3 regions of the Paenibacillus spongiae genome follow, and region 1 is predicted to be linked to each of the others. Evidence: riboswitches for the same ligand, from Rfam matches in the RefSeq annotation. Region 1 holds a riboswitch; each other region holds the start of a gene.

What was found. Region 1 has a riboswitch for ZMP and ZTP ahead of rpiB (ribose 5-phosphate isomerase B). Riboswitches for the same ligand answer to the same signal wherever they lie in the genome.
Region 2: linked by a shared signal. The riboswitch ahead of L1F29_RS20175 (DJ-1/PfpI family protein) and the one ahead of rpiB (ribose 5-phosphate isomerase B) in region 1 are both predicted to bind ZMP and ZTP.
Region 3: linked by a shared signal. The riboswitch ahead of L1F29_RS29315 (phosphoribosylaminoimidazolecarboxamide formyltransferase) and the one ahead of rpiB (ribose 5-phosphate isomerase B) in region 1 are both predicted to bind ZMP and ZTP.

Annotation. Positions count from the first base shown of each region.
Region 1 covers NZ_CP091430.1:7,147,305-7,154,598, forward strand. The annotation lists gene L1F29_RS32105 (UCP032817 domain-containing protein) at 1-760, opposite strand, end outside; gene glyA (serine hydroxymethyltransferase) at 936-2,183, opposite strand; gene L1F29_RS32115 (TIGR01440 family protein) at 2,292-2,936, opposite strand; gene rpiB (ribose 5-phosphate isomerase B) at 2,947-3,405, opposite strand; ZMP/ZTP riboswitch at 3,526-3,608, opposite strand; gene L1F29_RS32125 (low molecular weight protein arginine phosphatase) at 3,662-4,255, opposite strand; gene L1F29_RS32130 (manganese efflux pump MntP) at 4,317-4,877, opposite strand; gene L1F29_RS32135 (L-threonylcarbamoyladenylate synthase) at 4,960-6,042, opposite strand; gene spoIIR (stage II sporulation protein R) at 6,349-7,044, opposite strand; gene L1F29_RS32145 (stalk domain-containing protein) at 7,267-7,294, opposite strand, start outside.
Region 2 covers NZ_CP091430.1:4,448,570-4,455,863, forward strand. The annotation lists gene L1F29_RS20145 (class I SAM-dependent methyltransferase) at 1-523, opposite strand, end outside; gene L1F29_RS20150 (glutaredoxin) at 704-967, opposite strand; gene L1F29_RS20155 (MerR family transcriptional regulator) at 969-1,385, opposite strand; gene L1F29_RS20160 (RDD family protein) at 1,525-2,037, opposite strand; gene L1F29_RS20165 (SET domain-containing protein) at 2,300-2,680, shown strand; gene L1F29_RS20170 (VOC family protein) at 3,129-3,554, shown strand; ZMP/ZTP riboswitch at 4,298-4,379, shown strand; gene L1F29_RS20175 (DJ-1/PfpI family protein) at 4,430-5,068, shown strand; gene L1F29_RS20180 (GNAT family N-acetyltransferase) at 5,180-5,545, shown strand; gene L1F29_RS20185 (GNAT family N-acetyltransferase) at 5,596-6,090, shown strand; gene L1F29_RS20190 (LrgB family protein) at 6,429-7,109, opposite strand; gene L1F29_RS20195 (CidA/LrgA family protein) at 7,109-7,294, opposite strand, start outside.
Region 3 covers NZ_CP091430.1:6,512,371-6,519,664, forward strand. The annotation lists gene L1F29_RS29290 (Rossmann-fold NAD(P)-binding domain-containing protein) at 162-638, opposite strand; gene L1F29_RS29295 (ornithine carbamoyltransferase) at 607-1,077, opposite strand; gene L1F29_RS29300 (GNAT family N-acetyltransferase) at 1,365-1,835, opposite strand; gene L1F29_RS29305 (sulfite exporter TauE/SafE family protein) at 1,971-2,711, opposite strand; gene L1F29_RS29310 (GNAT family N-acetyltransferase) at 2,763-3,185, opposite strand; gene L1F29_RS29315 (phosphoribosylaminoimidazolecarboxamide formyltransferase) at 3,207-4,376, opposite strand; ZMP/ZTP riboswitch at 4,432-4,510, opposite strand; gene L1F29_RS34560 (N-acetyltransferase) at 4,526-4,762, opposite strand; partial or broken gene L1F29_RS29325 (IS3 family transposase) at 5,140-6,293, shown strand; gene L1F29_RS29330 (sugar phosphate isomerase/epimerase family protein) at 6,480-7,294, opposite strand, start outside.

The DNA of each region.
Region 1 (7,294 bases):
CTTCCGCCGATTGCCCATTGAACCGGCGCGCGCGAAGCTCATCCGCCTGCGCGAGCTCCAGCTCCTCGATCCGCTCCCGGGACAGCGGCGTGCGATAGAAGGCGCCCCACAGCTGCGCGCTTGCCGGGAAAACCGCAAACAGCTCCCCATAGACCCAATCGAACCAGGCGCGCTCGGCAGAATCGGGCTTCGCTCCCGGAGCGTGCGGCGCGTGATGGATGAAGGTCCCGCTGAACGATTTGCAGAACTGCTCGTATTCCCATGTAAACATCAGCATTTCATGCCAGACATCATCCACCTTGGCGCTGTACATCGGAACATTCCGGAGCACGCCGCACATCAGAAAATATCTCTTCAGCTCAAACCAGCGCCACTGCCAGTCGTTCTCCGACATGCGCGGCTCTTTCCTCAGCATACGATCCTTCACTCTGGCTTCGAAGTCTGCCGTAAGCGCGTAATCCAGCCGCTGGGCCGCCTGCCGGGCCGGATGGCCCTCCGGAACGCCCAGCGCCGCGGGCGGCTGTCTGGTTGCGGATGGACGGCCTATTGAGCTAGTCAAAGAACGGCTATTGCCGCGCTCCGTGCGCTGCCTATTTGGACGCCGAGTTGATCTGACAATTAATCCAATGACAACAATGACACCTATAATGACTAGAGCTTCCATATTGATCACCCGCTTATCGTAGTCTGCCTCCAGCATACCATGAAGAAGCTGTGAGCATCTGCCGCTCCATGCAATTTTTAACGATCTTTTAAACATAGTGCGTGCAGTCGCCTATAGCAGCTTCGTTTATCCACCGGATTATCCACAAACTATGCACAACTATCGACATTATTGTGGATAACATGAAAAAGGCCTCAGATTCATCCTGAAGAGGATGTGTCTGAGGCCGCTGAAGCGTTCATCTACCCACTGAAGCAGGAGCTTGAACGAATTAGTATTTCATCGTTGGGTAAAGCGGATATTGAGCCGTCAAATCCTGAACCATACCGCGCGCTTTGGCCAAGATGGCTTCGTCGTTCGGATTCTTAAGCGTCATGGCAATAACCTCGGCAATCGTCTTCATGGCATCCGTGCCCATCCCGCGGGACGTAGCAGCAGGAGTACCGATCCGGATACCGCTCGTAATAAACGGACTCGTAGGATCGAACGGAATGGCATTCTTGTTCGCCGTGATTTGGACGCTGTCCAGCACATGCTCGGCATCCTTGCCCGTAATGTTCAGGTTCCGCAGGTCGATCAGCATCAGATGGTTATCCGTACCTCCGGATACGAGGTTGAGGCCATGCTCGATCAAGGATTCGGACAACACCTTCGCATTGTCGATCACATTCTGGGCATACGTTTTGAACGATGGCTGAAGCGCCTCGCCGAACGACACGGCTTTGGCTGCGATTACGTGCATCAACGGACCGCCTTGGGAGCCCGGGAATACGGCCTTGTCGATCGCTTGCGCCCAAGCTTTGCGGCATAGAATCATGCCGCCGCGCGGTCCGCGAAGCGTCTTGTGCGTGGTCGTCGTAACGAAATGGGCATGCGGCACCGGATTCGGATGAAGACCCGCAGCGACCAGACCTGCGATATGTGCCATGTCGACGAAGAACAATGCGCCTACTTCATTGGCAATCTGACCCAGCTTCTCAAAATCGATAATGCGCGGGTAAGCGGAAGCGCCGGCTACGATCATGCGGGGACGGTGCTTGAACGCCGCTTTGCGCACTTCATCGTAATTGATCGTGAACGTGTTCTCGTCAACGCCATAAGCTACGAAGTTATAGAGAATACCCGATGCGTTAACAGGGCTGCCGTGGGTCAAATGGCCGCCATGCGCAAGGTTCATGCCCAATACGGTGTCGCCGGGCTTGAGCGCCGCCAGATAAACGGCCATATTGGCTTGCGCGCCGGAATGCGGCTGCACGTTGGCATGCTCTGCTCCGAACAGCTCTTTGGCGCGGTTGCGGGCAATATCTTCCGCGATATCGACGTGCTCGCAGCCGCCATAATACCGCTTGCCCGGATAGCCTTCGGCATATTTATTCGTCAGCACGGTGCCCATAGCTTCCAGCACGGCTTCGGAAACGATGTTCTCGGAAGCGATCAGCTCAATATTGTCGCGCTGACGCTGCAGCTCGAGGTTCAGTGCATTCATCAATTCGGGGTCTTGTTTACGCAAATTTTCCATTGTTCAATATCCTCCTTAGTATTATCCATTATGACGAACGCCGGTTCGGCTGCGCTGCCGCTGCCTGGACTGGCGTAGTTTCCTTGAATCGAATCTAAATGCTGCTCGTTAATCGCAGGTTCCGCCGGGCGCTTCCGGACTGCCCGGTACTGGGCCGTCCTTATCGATGGCGGATGTTCCGGCAATACCGGCTGCCCCCAAGGTATAGACCGCCCGTTCGCCGCCGATAAGCTTCGGCCGGGTGTACGCCATCGTCAGATGCGCTTCGCCGATCGATTTCTTCGACGGACGAAGCGGTACCGCGACGCGGCGCAAATGCATGCCGATGAAGGTGTCGCCGATGTCGATGCCCGCATGGGCCTGCACCGTCTCCGCCAAGCAAGCATCCGGCAGATGCCGGTATGCATATGCCGCCATCGAGCCGCCTGCTCTCGGCGCCGGAATGGCCGATACCAGCTCCAGCCCGTACCGTTCCGCCGCTTCTTGCTCCACGACGAGCGCACGGTTCAAATGCTCGCAGCACTGGAACACCGGATAGAAGCCGATTTCGCGGCGCACCTTGTCGATCCCCGCAAATATGGCTTCAGCGGTCTGCAGCGTCCCCGATGTGCCGATTCGCTTGCCAAGCACCTCGCTCGTGCTTACGCCGACGATGAGGAGCTGCCCGGAACGCAGCTTGGCTGAGGACGCAAGCTCGCGTACGGCTTGTTCCACATCGCGCGATATCCCCTGGAATAACTGTTGATCGTCCATTACAGCCCCCTTAAGGATGTACCGGGCCGGCCGATTCGATCCGCATCACCTTGTTAATGCGACCGATATGACGCTCGCCGCCCGAGAACGGCGTATCGATCCAGATCCGCACGATTTCCTGCGCAAGTCCGGGGCCGATGACCCGTTCGCCCATAGCCAGCACGTTCGTGTCGTTATGCTCGCGCGTCGCTTGCGCGGAGAACATATCGTGCACGAGCGCACAACGGATTCCTTGTACTTTGTTCGCCGCGATCGACATGCCGATGCCTGTGCCGCATATAAGAATGCCGCGGTCTGCCTTCCCTTGCGTTACGAGGTCGCATACCGGTAGCGCATAGTCCGGGTAATCGACGGATTGCTCGCAATTGCAGCCCACATCTTCAATTTCATGTCCAAGCGATTTGAGAAAAGGTACGATTTCGTCTTTCAGCCGGTAGCCGGCGTGATCGGCGCCAATAGCGATTTTCATCGAAGTTAATCCTCCCGAAAGGTCCGCCTGTAGGACGGATAATGTCGAATCACGATGGTTCCATTATACCCCATTATCCCAAAAAGACGAAAAAAGAGCATGACGCGCTTAACGCACGCTGCTCTTTGCCCAGGCGACCGGCCGTATGATCCGATGCTCCACCGTGGTTTGATCCACTTTCGTCGCCAGTCACATCGGAAACTGTCTTAGTTGTCACTATCATACCGGATCGCGGCATGAAAATCAATCGGCAATGTCACTTTCCATAATCATCCATCTTGTTTAAAAGCTTATGCAGCGCCTGTTCAATCTCATCGGCGCAGCTCTCATAGAGACTAATGGAGCCTCCGAAGGGATCCGCGATATCGAAGCCCGGGATTCGCTGCTCCAGCTCGATCAGACGGTCTCTCTCCTCGTTCGAAAGCTGCTGGCCAAGCGCTTGCTTCATATGCCATTCCGTATATAACGTTTCCAGCTCGGCTATATCGGACAGAACCGACTCGTCCCGGTGCACGTATTCTTTCAGCGTATAGGTCTTGTCCACCGCATCGGGAAAACGCTGCAATACATGCTTCTTGTGGCTTGTCGTCATCGTGAGCACCAGATCGGCCCAGCCGACCATTCCTCCATCGAGGGCGCTTGAGCCTTCGGGATGATGAATATTCCGCCGCCGCAGCGCAGCCTTGGCATTCTCGGATACCGGCAGCCCGTCTACGGTCGAGACTCCGGCAGACCGGACCTCCAGCTCCAGGCCGGCGCTGCGCGAGTGCGCGATCAGCATGGCTTCGGCCATTGGCGAACGGCACGTGTTGCCGGTACAGACGAACAAGATTCGTTTCACGTCAGTCATAGCGGCATCCGCTCCTTCTATAACATATAGGCGCTCCCGCCATTGGTGAGCTCCAGATTAATTAAAGTATAAACAAAATGCCGAACGTAAACAAAATGACGCCGCCGCATGCCTCGCCGTATTCGCCGAGGCTCGTGCCCACCCGGCGGCCGAGGAGCAGGCCCAGAATGGACATCACTCCGCCGAAAAAGCCGAACAGCAGCACCGTTATGGCAACATCCGCCGCAAACATGCCAAGCGAAATGCCGACCGAGAAGGAATCGATGCTGACGCTGAGAGCAAACAGCAGCATTCCCCATATTGTGCGATGATTGATCGATTGCACGGCATCTCCGCGCAGCGAGCTGTATATCATATGAGCCCCAAGCAGAAGCAGCAGACCGCCTGCAACCGTTGTCGCCACGCCGCCGAGCAGCGTGCTCACATATTGCCCCGTGAACATGCCCATTAGCGGCATCAAAATATGAAATAGCGCAATTAGGGCGCTCATTTTTAAAATGTCAAAAACCGCAATCCCCCTCAGCCCGATCCCGATGCCCAGCGAAAACGCATCCATGCCGAGCGCGACCGCGATGATGAGGAGCGTGAGCAGTTGACCGGCCTGCAAGCTCGCTTCAATCATTGACATACCCCCTGTCCCATTCTCATCCAAGCATATGCGGACAAGGATGGAAAGATGACGGGGGATGCTTAAGACACAAGCGCTAGACGCGGACGATCCGGTGTCCGGCGGCTTTGACGAGCCGGTTCATCAGGGCATGTCCAATCCCTTCTTGCGGACAGCCTTCCGCCCATATATATTGCGCGCCGCGTTCATCGAAGGTCCTTAACGCGGCGTACAAGCCTTGTGCAGCCGTCTCCAGCTGAGATAGACTGCCCACGATAACGGTATCATCGCCTTCATAACAGGCCCCGTGCTCGGCAAAAGCAAGTATACCGGCCCGTTCGCCGCGCGACCTTGCTGCTGCGGCTTGTTCCTTAATGTAGGCCGTCACATCGCCTGCATCTCCGATGACGAGCTGCATGAGCCCTTTCGGTGCATAGTGCGTGTATTTCATACCGGGTGAGCGCGGAGCTTCAATCGTCCCGGCGCGGACAGCAGCACCGGTTGCTTCGTCCGGAACAGCCTCAACATCATGGATTACACGGCCTGTTATTTCACGCAATGCTCCAGCCGTTATGCCGCCTGGGCGCAGAATGCGCACGGCATCGCCATCGATCTCGACCACCGTCGATTCAAGTCCGACGCCTGCGGGGCCGCCATCGACAATCCCGTCGATGCGGCCATCGAGATCGTCCTTGACGTGCTCCGCCCGCGTCGGGCTCGGCCGGCCGGACCGGTTCGCGCTGGGCCCTGCGATCGGGCAGCCGGATGACTCGATAAGCTGCAGCGCGACAGGATGGTCGGGCATCCGCACCGCAAGCGTATCAAGACCGGCCGTAACGCGCTGAGATACGGCACCAGGCTTCACGGGAAGCACGATCGTAAGGGGACCGGGCCAGAATCGCGCCATCAGCCGCTGCGCCGCTTCGCCATAAGGGAGTACCAGCTCGTCCAGCTGCTCCAAATTCGCGATGTGAACGATGAGCGGGTTGTCGGACGGCCGCCCCTTCGCCTCGAAGATACGCGCCACCGCCGCATCATCGCGGGCATCGGCGCCAAGCCCGTAAACCGTCTCGGTCGGAAAGGCAACCGTCCCGCCATCCCTTAACACCGCGGCGGCTTCATTAAGCGCCTCGCGTTCCCATTCCTTTGTGTTTGCATGCCAAATGCGAGTATTAACCATTACCCAGTTCAATCCTTATTATCTCATAGTCAGTTGCTGGTATTTATTATACCACAGCTCGTTTTTCAGTCACCTTTTGACTTGAATAAGCAGCGGTTGTATATTAATTCCCGTTATTTGGATAGTTATGACATCTATCGTTATGGAGGCCCTCACTTATGAGCAGCAAGGACGATTTGAAGAATAGCGGAATTGGTCATATTTTTCACCATAAAGCAAAGGCTCGCCCTTCCACGGGTGAGCCTTTGCTTTTATTCGTACATGGATCGTATTCGCATTCGGCCTATATGGCAGCTTGTGTTCCAATCAGCTAAACAGGTTTTTAAAAAATTCGAGGATCGATTGGATGATCTCCCACAGAAAAAATTTCACTTCCGGGTCGGCGTTTGCGTTTGCAGCATCCTGTGTCGGTTCGTTGGCCTTAGAAACGCTCTCCGCCCCCTGGCCGGCGTCTGCCGATGTCGTTACGGCAGCTGCAACGGAAGCCTCGCCGCTCACCGCATCCACGAAGCAGAGCGGCGGAAACAAGACGCACCACCAGTTCTGACCCTGGCCGCTGCCCAGCGTAATGCGAAGCGCTTCGTAGTTACCGGCCGGATACACCGTGTTACCGTACATTTTGGTTGGAAAAGGGACGATGCCCAGCTCTGCTTTGAAGCTGTATGTAAAACCGCGTGCACGCAGCTCATCAGTCACAACCTGCTCAATCTCTCCCATGCGGGAACGAATCGTCGCCCGGGCTTGCTCGATCGACTGCGGACCGCTAACCCAGCTGCCCATCTCGGCAATGACGGCATCGCGCACATAACGCTTGACCGCCTGATCGGCCGGCGAATCGGAATTGGCCAGAATGCGAAGACGAATCGATTCGGCTGGAATTTCGCCGCCGGCAATCGATGCATCGGCTCGTTGGCCTTCCCAGCTCATGAGAAGAATGGCAATGACGAATAAGAGATAACCGTACGTTGGACGGTAAGGAAAACGGGAATAAGTGCGGATCATATATACACAAGCTCCTCTACTGGCACCCGTCGGTGCGCTCGGCTTGCGTTCCGGAACGTCTATAACCCTAGTATGTCCGGCCGATCTCGCAATTAAACCTAGCATTGTGATGAAAGGTTGATAGATTTTCTTCGGGTTGCGATGCGGGTCAGCCTCGCAAGCAGGACTTCAACCATGAAAAAGCCAGCCTGGGCGGCTGGCGCAGATCGATGTATTGAACGTCTATTTTTGGCCCATATACTCCTTCAGC
Region 2 (7,294 bases), 2.7 Mb from region 1:
CCATGAAGAAATGAACAATGCGCCAGTCTGCGAATGTTTGGCATATTTCTTCCGGCGCATACAGCAGCTCCAAATTTTGCGGTCCGCCGCTTTGATATGGAATTTGATAATGCGAATAGACTTCCGTTATAAAATAACCGCCCGGCTTTACCGCATCTTTCACGCCAAGCAATGTTTTCATTCTCAGCTCCTTGGGGAAATGTCCGAATACACATACGACTTCATCCCACCGATCCTTAGCAAAGCGCGCCTCATTCAAGTCGACCAGCTCGGTTTGAATTCTAACCCCTCTTGCTTCGGCAAGTTTATTCGCCTTGTTCAATCCGGATTCGGCATAGTCCCAGGCCGTGACATTCATCCCTTCTTCTGCTAAGAAAACAGCGTTACGGCCTTCACCCTCGGCAATCGCCAGCGCATCGCCTGTTAATCGAAGCCTTCTGTGCATCTCCGATAGAAAAGCATTGGGTTCTGTCCCATATATGTAGTTCTCATCCTGAAACCGTATGTTCCATTGGTTATTCATCTGCAGCATCTCCTTCATTCACATGGCAATAGCTGAATTGATCCTCATTAGAAAGTATACCCGAAGGCTGCTAACAAACGAAATCGAGCTCTTGGCTTGATGGGTCTCTCCAGCCAATTACGTTCATAACAAAAAAAAGCGGCGGCCGCTATTTTGCGGATACGTCGCTTTATCATTTTGCTACACCGATTCCGATTCGATATGGTTGTCGGTTTTCTCTTTATTCCATTTATCGACATCTACGATTCTTCCGTTTAAGGTTACAGCGGGGGCAGCAAGAATACCGTAAGCCTTCGCCTTCTCCTTGCCTTCGGCGGCCCCGCTCTGTTCATGAAGATGATAAACGATGATTTCACATTTGGAACACGCCAATGCTTTCACTTCATCGATGATTCTGCTGCTTGACGGACTGCCGTCCGCGAATATTTCAATTGTCGCTCCCATGTTATTCCTCCTTTAAGGCACATAGCTGAATAACCGGACATTGCGATGCGGATACGGGCTGCGTCGCTGCCGGACGTTTCGCGATGATTTCCATCAACGATTTGAATTGCTGCAGCTTTTTGATTTGCTCATCGATTTGTTGAATCTTACCTGCCGCGAATTGATACATGTCTTCGGTTGGCAAGAACTCCTCTTTCTTGTACAGGGCGATAATCGATTTGATTTCTTCCAGGGTGAACCCGATCTGCTGCGCCCGCTTAATAAAACGGATATCATCGACAGTGCCGGAAGCGAACATGCGGTAACCGGTCCCGGTACGGGGAGGCATCGCGATTAGCCCCCGCCGTTCATAGTATCTTACCGTTTCAATACGCACTTTGGCCGCGCGGGCAACTTGGCTTACGGTTAATCCTTCCATGGCTACCTCCTCGGATGCAAGTATAAACCCTGTACCAGGGTACAATGTCAATGCTCACTTATATTAGCTTTGGCACTGTACCAAGGTACAATGTCAATGCTCATTTATATCAGTTTTGGCACTGTGCCAAGGCACAATGTCAACGGGCTTTCACGTCATTGACTTTGGTCTGCGCCAGCAAGTCATGAACGCCGATGACGCCTTTATTGATGAAGAGCACAATCATATAGAGCAGCATCACCGCATTTGGAATCAAGATCAGATAAGGATTGGCAGGCTCTTCTATTGACCACCACGGATCGGGGATTAAGATGAGCATATGCGTCAGCTCCCAAGGAAGCAGCTTTACGGCGGTTCGGGTCAACGACTGTCTCCAGTTAATATTCGCTCCTTCCCGGTCCGATACGCTTAGCATGCATATACGTTTACCGATTGTCGTCTGACGCAGCCGCTCACACAGCACAAAATACAGCCATACCGGCAATGACATCGTCCCGAGCACCCACAGCTCGATCTGGTAGCCTTTACTAAAATAATCGAAAGGGAAGCCGCCGGTCATGTTATAGAGCAGCATCTGGAATCCGATTAGGACTGCAGCCAATAGAACAAAATCAATCCAATATGCCAGCAGCCTTCGAATAGATAACATCATTCTATTCACCTCGAAATGGACTATTTTTCCACTTTGTTTGTCTGCGTCAATTATAGCCTCAAACCGGTGCTGCTGAACATGCAAAAAAGCCGGGAACATTATTCCCGGCCGCTTATGCGAGATATTGCTGGATCCGTTACAACAAGAAACATGCGAATCCGCCTAGAAGCTTGCTGTATGACCGAGAGTGAGTTAAACTAATCCCTCAGGCAATCCGTTTCTCAGTGAACGCCATAATCTATAGAACACGAAGGTGACCATGATGATTGAAATAAAGATCTCGCCCCTTAGCAACGGGGAGTTTAATAGAGGCGTATTCGCAACGCGCGATATCGCCAAGGGCGAACTCATCCACGAAGCTCCTGTCATCCCTTATCCCAATGAAGAACATGAATTTATTGAGAAGACCATCCTTGCCGATTATGTGTACGAATATGGGAAGAACCACACTGCCGTCCTCTTAGGTTATGGCAGCTTGTTTAATCATTCGTATACGCCTAATGCCACGTATGAGATTAACTTTGACAATCATACCTTCGACTTCTATGCTTACACGGATATTCGTGCGGGCGAAGAAATTCTGATTAATTATAACGGTGAGGTCGATTGTAATGACCATCTCTGGTTCATGGATAAAGATTGAACGCACGAACGTACAGCGTGCTTGCTTGGAAGCATTCCCAAAGCAGAGGCTATTCCTCTGCTTCTTTACTTTCCCCTTCTCGGCTCCCCTCAACCTTGTCAATCCCATCGGTATTTAACATATAAGGAAACCATGAATAAGCTTACCAAAGAAGAATCTATAATCCTGACAATTAATATTCCATAACTCTTTAAGGAAAACTGCTGCTGGATGAGCAAAAGTCAGCGGCATGCTTGTACGCTCCTATTGATTTAGTGGTTTATTCAGCGATCGTCACAGCCGATAGCCTATACATAAGTAATAACGATAGCCGATAATAAACAGCTTGCAACAATCAGTTGTCCGATTTGTAATTCATTTGTCTCTTCAATTAAGCGATTATGATTGCAGATGGACAAATGGTACAATAGGGAATAGTTCCACATTCACATTAGAGGAGTTGAAGATCATGTCGATCGATGTTTATCTTAATTTTAACGGTAACTGCCGGGAAGCTGTCGAGTATTACGCACAAGTATTTGGAACTGATGTACGGATGATGACGACATTCGGCGAAGCGCCCCCTAACCCGGAATATCCGCTTCCAGAGGAAGCCAAGAACTTAATTATGCATGCGCGTCTTGATATCCTCGGAAGCAATGTGATGTTTAGCGATGTCTTTCCCGGCATGCCATTTGTTGCAGGGAATAACATCAGCCTCGCGATTGTCCATACCAACCTGGATGAACTCAAATCATTCTTCCACAAGCTCAAAGAAGGCGGCACGGTAGGCATGGAGCTTCAAGAAACCTTCTGGAGCAAGTGCTACGGAAGCCTCAAAGACAAGTTCGGCATCGAATGGCAGTTCAATTACGATAACGGTGAAGGCATTTAGTTCAGTATGGCGCATGCGTGTGAAGCTCATGTGAGTGAATCGCATCGATGAGATCCTGGAAATCCGGCTTCTTCTCCGCAGCGGTCCGGCTTGCAATATTGGCCCGTTGTACAGATAAGTGTACGATTGCGAATCCGTGGATTTGACGAAAGTTACTGCGCCTGCAGGAGACCGCTGGTTATGGTGTTACGGACTGGTTGTACATTGGTTACGGACATGGGATCCTTTATTTGCTGAATTCGGCTCCATATATGATCATTGCGGACATCTGATTCTCTATTTGCCGAAAATAGAGGAATTCGAGGCCGATTACCATCAAATAGCGGCTACCATGTCCGTAGCTCTAGCAAAAACCATCCATAATCTAAAATAACGGACTTGGTGGCCGTTAACAGTCGGTTGCAGCGATCCAACATACTGCTTCATCCGTTGCGCCCCGCAATGATCATGAACAACATTCGAACATGGAGCTTCTTCTCTGCCGCAGAAGAACTCCATTTTTTATGAGTGGTACGATTCGGATAATGGTTGAAGGAAATGAATGATTCGCATGTTCCCTGTGAAGAAAATTCCCTGGAGCTCTCGTTAATCTGCGTAATCATCTGTTTGAACAGCTAATTTTGTACACTTTGGCACCTTCTTGCTTACGAGGCTAATACTCGACTTTCTTGTCCGTTTTTATAAGAAACAATATTTCGACATTGTAATTTTCTAACAATTCTGATATATATGAATTATATCTTTACGGGATGTGTTACTGGCGAAAACGTGGAGAACCACGAGGGAGCGCATACCTTCATACAGCCGTTCGCCTGGGCAAAGTATTCGGTCATCCGACTGAATGCTTTTTATTTTATTTAAGGGGGATGCGCCTTATGGAACATCTACGGCAGACGAGGAATGTTGCGATTTTGATTTACGATCAGGTTGAACCATTGGATTTCACAGGACCGTTCGAAGTCTTTCTTTGCGGCAGCGACCGCGGCAGCGACCGCGGCAGCGACCGCGGCAGCGACTTCAATGTATTTACGGTGGCGGAACGTCATGAACCGGTTCTAGCCGTAGGCAGTTTGAGTATCAATCCCAGCTATACGATCCTTGACTGCCCCACCCCGGACCTGTTAATCGTCCCGGGCGGATTCGGTTCGAGGAGAGAGATGGACAACGAGACCCTTCTCAACTGGATTCGCATGGTTGCGGAGCAAGCGGAGCTGGTCTTATCGGTATGCACAGGCGCTTTGCTCTTAGCAAAAGCGAACCTGTTAGAAGGACTTCAAATTACGACGAACCGTTCAGCCATCGGTGAGCTGGAGAAGGCGGCACCCGATTCGGCTACGATTGTCACTGATGTACGTTATGTGGATAATGGAAAAATCATACTTTCTGCAGGCGTATCGGCAGGTATCGATATGTCCTTATATGTGGTGGGCAAATTGCTGGGTGAAGAACGCGCTTTAGAAGCTGCCCGCACTATGGAATACGAATATTATCATGAGGCGAATTGGCATGATTAACATTCGACCGCTTGAGGTCGGCGATACCTGTCAAGTGGTGCAAATGATGGCTGAGCACCCTCTCCAGTTCCCCTCCTTCATTATTGATCAATATCCGATACGTTGGCGTGAATGCTTGGCAACCTGGATACAACGCGAAGCGGTTACTATGTTGCCCATGCCGATACTATCCTGGGTCATGGCGGATATATCCATCATGATCTTACGAACCAATTCGAGCTTGTCGGCATCGTCGTGAAGAAGAATCGGCAGCGCCAAGGAATCGGCATTTCGATTATTAACGCCCTCTGCGGCCAAATCGTAACATTAGGGGGCACCGAGGTTATTCTTTATACGCTGGGTCACATCGGCAATCGCGATACGTTAACCTTCTACCGGCGGATCGGGTTCCAGGAAGTCAACGAAGAACCGGACTATTACATGCCCGGCTACCATCGTGTCACGTTCAAGAAAGACTTATCCTGCTTAATAGATTGATTGAGAAAAGGCACGGTATCATCCGATTAATGAATGCAAGGAAGTGAGCTATGAGCCTGTCTATTCGGAGAATCCAATCCGAGGAATTGGAATCTTTCACCGCCATTCTCAAGGAAGGCGCAGTATGGTTGTCCGATAGCGGAATGCCGATGTGGAGTGAAGCTCAAATATCCGCCCATACGCTGTTGATCAATAACCCCATCGATGAAATGTACATGGGATTCAAGAACGACGAGACTGCAGCGGTCATGATCCTCCAAGCGGAGGATCCGGGGGTATGGCCGGATGATCCCGTTCATGAGTCGTTGTACTTGCATAAACTATGTATCCGAAGAAAATATGCGGGACTGGGTGTGTCGCTAGAGATGGTATGCTGGGCAAAATCACACGCCAAGCATCTCGGCAAAAAGTATCTGAAGCTTGATTGCGCTTCCGACAGAGCCCGTCTATGCGATTTCTATATAAGACAAGGATTTGATAAGGTGAAAGACACCATGATACTCGGGAAATATCCGACATCATTATTTGAATATCGTATTACATGACTGATAAGGGAGAAGCACCGGAATGTTCCGGTACCCGCGAAATCAGCGAGTACCGGAGGTGCCCTTCATAACGTGCCGGTTCCGCACAGTGTCGGATATTCGGTATCGCATTGTTTGCTCCGTACTCAATTACGGCCTGATTCGGCACTTATGCCAAGTAATAATGCCCCTCCAACCCGGTGCGGCTTCTTCGCGTTTGCATACTCATCTTTCCAATTTAAGCGGTTCTATAATCGTTTAGCTGCCTCCATCGGCTTTAGATTGGCTTGGCCTGCTTAGCTTATGGCATCAATAAGCTGCAGAAACAAAAAAATCCGCCTAAAGGCGGAGAGGAATGACTACGCTAGCCAAGCAATCAGCCAAGGCGCAGCGCATAACGTAACGAAAGCAGTGAACATCATCGCTATTCCGGCTACCGACCCGGTTACGGCGTCATACTCCAATGCTTTGCTGATGCCTGCCGAATGAGCACTTGTCCCGAACAGCACTCCACGCGCAATTGAGCTGCGGATGCCGAACCATTTTACAATAAGAGGCCCCAATATCATGCCCAGAAGCCCTGTTATAAGCGTTGCTATTGCCGTTATCGTCGGCACGCCGCCATTAAATTGGGAGATGGTGACCGCGATGGGCGTCGTGGCCGAGCGCGGGGCGAGACTGTCCATAATCTCTTCATTTAACCCGAACATGCGGGCAAAACCGACCGAGGTTATGATCGCGGCGACAGCGCCGAAGCTGACGCTTGCTAGAATAGCGTAAGCATTCTTCTTCAGGATATCGACATGTTTATACAGCGTGATCGCTAATGCAATCGTTGCTGGCTCGATCATCTTGGTCAGCCAACCGGCGCCTTCGTCATACGTATCGAATGATACTCCGCAGACCAGAATAACAACGATAACCATTATTGGCGCCACAAGAATCGGCGTTAAAAATACCTTCGGATAAGCGCGGTATAACTTCTTGGCAGCCATATAAATGACAATCGTCACGATTAACCACAATAATGCCGTTCCCATCAAGAAGCCGCCTTTTCTTTGCGTCCGGTTATCCATTGACCGATCAGTCCCGCGCACAGCATGACGGCGAAAGTGCTGCCAATGATTGTGAGGGTAATCGATAGGCCGCTGTCGATGACAAGGCTCTTGTAATTGATGATGCCGACCGTTGCCGGAATGAAGAATAAGAGCATCTCCGCCACGAG
Region 3 (7,294 bases), 630 kb from region 1:
AGGTCGATTATCCCTTCCGCACCTCGGATTTCTTACGGATATCCGCCATTGCCGCTCGTTTCGCATTCATCGCTATCACTCCATTTCCATTAATGTTCATTTATACTAACTCCTGCATGTTAGGATGTCTAGGGAAAGTATAGCTGTATCCATCTCTTCCCTTAGTCCTCAAGCAAATACAGCAGCAAACTCTTCTGAACATGCATCCTGTTCTCAGCCTGCTGATATATAATCGATTGATCCGATTCGATCAGATCCTCTTCGATTTCAAATCCGGGATGTATGGGCATATCATGCATGATGTAGGGGGTGAAGCTGCCCAGGTTTTGCTTATTGATCTGGAACGGCATCATCAGCTGGATTCTTCGATTCTTTTCATCCTCGTAGTGATCCGTTTGGTAGTGTTCCATATCCACCCATGTATCGGTATAGATAAAGTCCGTCCCCGGAAGAGCTTCGGAAATGCTTCCCACGTTCTCGACATACCCGCTCCGATAGGCCGTCTCCATCAGCTCTTCATCCCATGAAGCATCGTTGATAATAGGCGTCACGAGCTGAAGATGAATACCCAATGTCATGCAGCCCGCTATCAAAGAGTTGGCAACATTATTGTGGATTCCCACATACGTCAGCGTCACACCGGAGAAAGGTCCCCTTCACCTCGTAGATCGTCATGAAATCCGCCAATGCCTGACAAGGATGATATTTCTCGCAGCAGCCGTTTATTACGGGAACACGGGAATGCTCGGCTAATTGCAGCAAATCCGAATGATTCTTCAACCTCGCCATAATAAAATCGCAGTTCCTTGAAGCGTAACGCGCTTCATATTTGATGGGCGAAATACGAAAGTTGCTTGAATTCCAGTCCATCGTGACGGGATAGCCGCCCATTTGCTGTATGCCGGATTGAAAGGACAGATTCGTTCGGGTCGACGTTTTCTGAAAAAGCATCAGCAGCCCTTTTCTTTCGCACGCGCGGTAGTATCGTTCAGGTTTGTTCTTTATCTCGATGCCTTGTTGAATGATGGCGGTCAAGGTTTGCTTATCCAGTTCCTTTAGCGTCAAGAGATGCTTCATTCACTACCCCCTGTATTGCATTTTTATTCATTCATTTGAATATTAATACAATATAGTGACTGGTAATATATTGTCAATAGATATGTTGGTCGAGTAGATGCTGGTGCTGTAACGCCCTTTTTCGGCATTACGGCTGCAAAACCTCTTCGACCGCGACCGATTCGAGCGCTGTAACGCCCTTTTTCGGCTTTGCAGCTGCAAAAACCCTTCGGCTGAAGCCAACATATTTTGTCGGCATCGGAATCTGCCATAAGAACGCAAAAACGACTGCCCCGAGGCAGCCGTCTCTAGCTTATTTCTTTTTGCATCAGGACTGTTCTCACGGGAAAGCCGTTAGGGTTTATAACGACCTCTTCCTTATGTACCTGATAACCCATGGATTGGTACAGCAGAATATTCTGGGGTACCGACATTCGGACTCTGCACCACAGCTTTGTCTTCTCCTGCTCGCGAGCCATATTTTCGAGCCAGGCCAGCATGGATTTTGCAATCCCTCTCCCTCTAGCCTCAGGGCATACCGATAACCGGAAGAAGTACAACGAGTCCGCATCTGTCTTGAACCTGACCGATCCCCACGGAATTCCATCCTCCACATACACCAAGGCTTGTTCCATACCGCTCCTGAACGACTCTTCAATCGAGTTAACGGCTTCATCAAGCGCGCTTGAAGGAATGTCGGCATACCTATATTCCTCGAAAGCCCTGATCATACAGTGATGTACCAAGTGCGCGTCATCTGCCGCAGCTAAACGAATCATTGAAGCCCTCCTCCATACTCAGTCCCCAAATGCCAGCTCTTCCTTTCATCTAGTGAGAGAAGTGATACGAGCTCATATAAGAAAATGCTCGGCTTCGCCATGCGGATTAAAATTCATTCCTTTTGCCTCTTTGGATCAGCCGCTAAGAAGCTGGTGAAGCGCCGTCCACAACATTGAAACCCCGGATCCCAGAAGGAGCACATCGAGCACATACCGGAAGGAGATCACGCTCATACGCTGCACAATCCGTTTGGCGACGAATGTTCCGAGCATGAGCGAGACGCCTACGATAATGCCTTGAGTCATCACAGTAATCGGAAGACCGCCTAGCTCATGGAAGGTCACAACCTTGCTTGCATAGATGGCAAGCGAGCTGGCGGCTTCCGTGGCAAGAAAGGCGCCTTTCATTAATCCGTAGGAAGTGAACGCCGGCACGCTGAGAGGGCCGGTTGAGAGCACGACGCCGGTCAAGAAGCCGATCATGGCACCGGCGGCGGACAGCTGCCATAAGCGAATGCGTATTCGCTGTGCATCAAGCCAATGCCGTACAGGAATCATAGCCAGGAAAAAAATGCCTAGGCCGATATCGACCATATGCGTCGGCAAGATCCACAACGTTCGGGCCCCGATGGCTGCGGCAGGCACGCCCGTAAGCGAATAAGCGGCGAAAGCCCGCCAGTCGACCTCGCGCCACCAGGCGATCATTCTGGAGATGTTCGCCATAACCGCAGCGATAGCCATAATGGGCACGGCTTGCTTGGGTCCGAATGTAAAGACGAGAACGGGCAGCAGCATAATGGACGAGCCTGTTCCAATAACGCCGCTGACCGCCCCGGCCGCCAATCCCACTAACCATACAAATAGATACTCACCCAAACCCAACACTCCTAAGTGGAACTGAAGACGAGAGTCGTCTGTGACCTCCGTCTACTTCTTGATCGCTTGCGGGATTCTTCTCATCATGCGCTCTCCCTCTTTATGATATCCGAACTGTTCATAAAGTCCATGAGCATCTTTCGTCCCGAGTAATCCTGTCATCCACTCGAACTCAGGAGCGTTCGTAATCGTCTCGACGAGCTTCTTCGAAATCCCTTGTTTTCGGTACGCCTCCAAAATAAACACATCGCATAAATAGTACATCGTGGCGCCATCCGTAATGATTCGCGCAAAACCGATCATCTGCTCTCCATCATACACGCCGTAGCACGCCGAATTCGCAATCGATTTCTTAATTTTCTCTATCGGTCTATTATGAGCCCAATAGCTTCTGGTCAAATAATCGATCACGGTCTGAACGTTGATCCTTGTCTTGTCGTCGCTGATCACATAATTCTTGTACATAACCTCCATAGCGCTCGTACCTCCGATCAGTTAATGATGGAACAAACGGATACCGGAATAAGCCATTACCATTCCGTATTCATTGGCCGCTTCGATAACTTCAGCGTCGCGGGTCGAGCTGCCGGTTTGAACGGCGTATTTAACGCCGCTTTGAGCCGCCCGGTCAATATTGTCGCGGAACGGGAGGAACGCATCGGAAGCATAGGATACGCCTTTTAAACCCGCTAGCCATTGCTGTTTCTCTGCCTCTGCAAGTCGATCAGGCACGATATGAAAGTGCCGTCTCCACTGCTGCTCCTCATTGGATGTAAAATGGTCGTTGATCCAGCCGTCAATCGCATTATTGATCTCCGCACGCGTCAGACCTGTACGGAAACGCATCTGTTGCACGGCAGGATGCTGTCTTAACCGCCAGTTATCCGCTTTATCCGCAGCCAGCCGCGTACAATGGATCCGGGATTGCTGACCGGCACCGATGCCGATGGTCTGACCGTCAAGCGCAAAGCACACGGAATTGGATTGCGTGTATTTCAAGGTAATCATGGCGATCAGAAGATCTCTCTTGGATGCTGCAGGAATCCGGTCCTGAACCGTGACAATATGCTGCAGATGCTCTTCCGAAATCGCTGCCTTGTTTCTTTCCTGCTCGAATGTAATGCCGAATACGGTTCGCCGCTCAATCGGATCCGGGATATAGTCGGGATCGATCTCGATAATGAGGTAGCCGCCGCTCTTTTTCTCTTTGAGCAGGCTCAACGCATCCGCGTCATAGCCAGGTGCAACGATAACATCCGACACCTCTTTCTTCAGCAAATTCGCGACGCTTATATCGACCCGATCGCTGAAAGCTGCACAGTCTCCGAATGAAGACATCCGGTCCGCCCCTCTTGCCCTAGCATATGCTACGGCCAATGGAGAGAGCTCCAGCCCTTGGACGAAATAGGCTTGAAGTAGAGCGTCCCCGAGCGGCGAATAGACGGCTGCGCCGGCAGGACTAACATGCTTGAACGAAGCCGCAGCCGGCTGGCCGATGCATCTTCTTAATTCCGAAGCCAGCTGGAAGGCATTCAAGGCATCCAATAGATTGATATAGCTCGCCTGGCCGTTCAAGATCCGGATCGGTAACTTCCCTACGGCAAATAATGTTGCGTTCAACTGATGCGGGTTCATTCCATGGCGCAGATGAATTGATTCCACCACAATAGCTCCTCCCTGTTTCTATATAAACGAAAAAAAGCATCCGGATCTAATCCGAATACTTTGCCCAGGCGTACGGCCGCTATTCCATGTGCTCCCTCATGGTTCCCCATGCTCCGCCAGTCACACACAGCTCACTCTTAACTCGTATATTACTCGCAAGATCCATTATTTACAAGTAAATATTCAAACCCGATCTCATGTTGAACAGGTATACCTTCCAGTCCGATCAGGGATCGATGGTTTAATCTTTCTTGCTTCCGGAATGGCGTGCCGGTGGATGGCCTTGATGTCGAAGCCTCTTTTTTATAATAACGGATGGCCCGTATGTTATCGTTGGATGTGATCAGCCATACTCGATGGCAAGCATGATCTCTCGCCTTCGCCATAACCAAATCGAGGAGGTCGAATTACGATGAATTCTTTTGTGACCGTTGGCACTGCCAAGAATGTGCGGGTCTACTCAAATCCGAAAGCATAGAGGAGCCTATTCCCCATTACAGCGCGCGCCTAACTCCCACCCCCACGCCCTTCGCTTCTGTAAGTCCCTAGAACGGACTTACAGACCACCGTCTCCCTTCACGCGATGTCTGTAACGCCGTTTTTCATCCTTACAGCGCGCCCCTCGATCCCCTCCCCTCGACTTTTGCTTCTGTAAGTCCCTAAAACGGACTTACAGACCACCGTCTGCAGCTAGACTAGAAAGTGGACACACCGTAGTAGCGACCTGTTACAATAAAACTAACAATAAGGGTCGAGGTGTGTCATGGGAGATATTCGCCAACATTTTGATGATGAGTTCAAACGTCAAACCGTAAAGCACATGCAAGAAACAGGGAAATCCCCGTCTGAAGTTTCAAAGGAGCTGGATATCCCGGTAAGTACCATCCGCGCCTGGAGAAAGAGGTTTGCCGATACTGGGGAGAAGTCCCAGTTATTCGTCGACTACGAGCGTTTGAATAAACTTGAACAAATGAATCGCGAGTTGCAAGAAGAGAATGAAATCCTAAAAAAGGCGATGCACTTCTTCACGAAAAACCGAGACTGATTTACTCATTTATTCATAAACACCGCTTCCAGTTTCGTGTTGAGAAGATGTGCAGTGTCATGAATGTATCCCGAAGCGGTTATTACAAGTGGGTCAAGCGAAAACCAAGCGAGCAGGAGAAACGCCGTCAGAAGCTGAAGAAACGCATCAGGCACCACTTCGATGGCTTCAAGCAACGTTATGGGAGCGATAAGATCGCTGAAAAGCTGCGCGAAGAAGGCTGGACAGTCTCCACCAAAACGGTGAGTCGTTACATGAAGGACATGGGACTTCGCTCGATTACAGTGAAGAAGCAAAAAGCAACAACGAACTCGAAGCACAACATGGCCGTGTTTGAAAACGTGCTGAATCGTGCGTTCAAACCGGATGCACCCAATCGAGTTTGGGTAGCCGACATCACCTACATTGCCACGCGGCAAGGCTGGGTATATCTAGCGAGTATTATGGATCTTTACTCTCGCAAGATCGTGGGCTGGTCGCTTGGCGAACGCATGACCAAGGAGCTGGTGCTAGACGCCTTTGACAAGGCTGTCTTACATCGAAAGCCGCCGAAAGGGTTAATCCACCACTCGGACCGAGGTTCACAGTATGCCTCGACGGAATACTGCGAGCGACTGGCGGCGAATGAGATGATTGGAAGCATGAGTCGAAAAGGAAATTGTTACGATAACGCCTGCATCGAGGCCTTTCACAGTGTCCTTAAGAAAGAACTCATCTACCAAACCACCTTCAAGACCCGCAAGCAAGCATACGATGCGATTTACGAGTACATTGAACTCGAGTACAACCGTATCCGGATCCATTCGTCCATTCACTACCTGACCCCGCATCAGTTCGAGAAAAGATACTATGAGCAACTCCAGATCGCTTAAAAACTGTGTCCACTTTCTTGACAGAGATACAGTCTCCCATCGCGCGATGGCTGTAACGCCGTTTTCCATCCTTACAGCGCGAGCCCAGCTAACAGTCCGCAGCTCCCATTAGCAGAAGGCGCGCAGCAAACAAACCAAAGCCGGCCATCTCGCAGGATGACCGGCTTTGCTTCTCTCTCTATTTATCTATCTAAAGAATTTGGCTAAATGCTCCGCTGCCTTAATAACCCCTTGCCGCTCGGCTTCCAATGAGCCCCAGAAGCGGTGGTCTTCAAGCTCGATGCTAACGGCTCCCGAATAACCGAGCCGGTCCAGACGAACCGCCACCTTGCCCCAGTCGACATCGCCGTGTCCGGGAATAGTATACCGCCAGGAGCCTTCGGAGAACCCGTATTTCTCGCCGAAGGTCGACGTGATCACGCCGCATTCGTACAGTTCATCGTGCAGGATTTCCGTATCCTTGCCATGACAGTGATTGACGCGCTCCCCGAATTCACTCAGTGCGCGCAGATAGTCCACGCCGAGACGAACCAAGTGCGATGGATCATAGTTCCAGCCAAAATGCTTGGACGGGATTGCTTCGAACATCGCCCGTAGCATCTCAGGCGTACAGCCGAGCGTTGGGTAATACGGCGCAGGGCCAGGCCAACCCTCGATGGCAATGTAGATTCCCGTCTGCTCCGCATGACGTACAAGCTCAGGGAACGTATCCTTCCAGATCGCGAACCCTTCCTTGCGCGGAAGCGAGTGATCCTCCGGCACAAGACACATGAACAGGATGCTTCCGCCCAGAGCGGAAATGGCGGACATTTGCTGCTTCGCGGCTTCCAATGCTTCCGCGCGGCGCGTCTCGTCGCGGCTTAATAGCCGGGACGTGTGATGAGCGTCGATCGACCCGATCCCAATTCCCGCTTGATCGCAAGCTTCCTTCCATTGAGGAGTCAAATTAGGGATATCCAGAACATCCAAACCGATTTCAGCCGCCCACTGAGCCGTCTCTT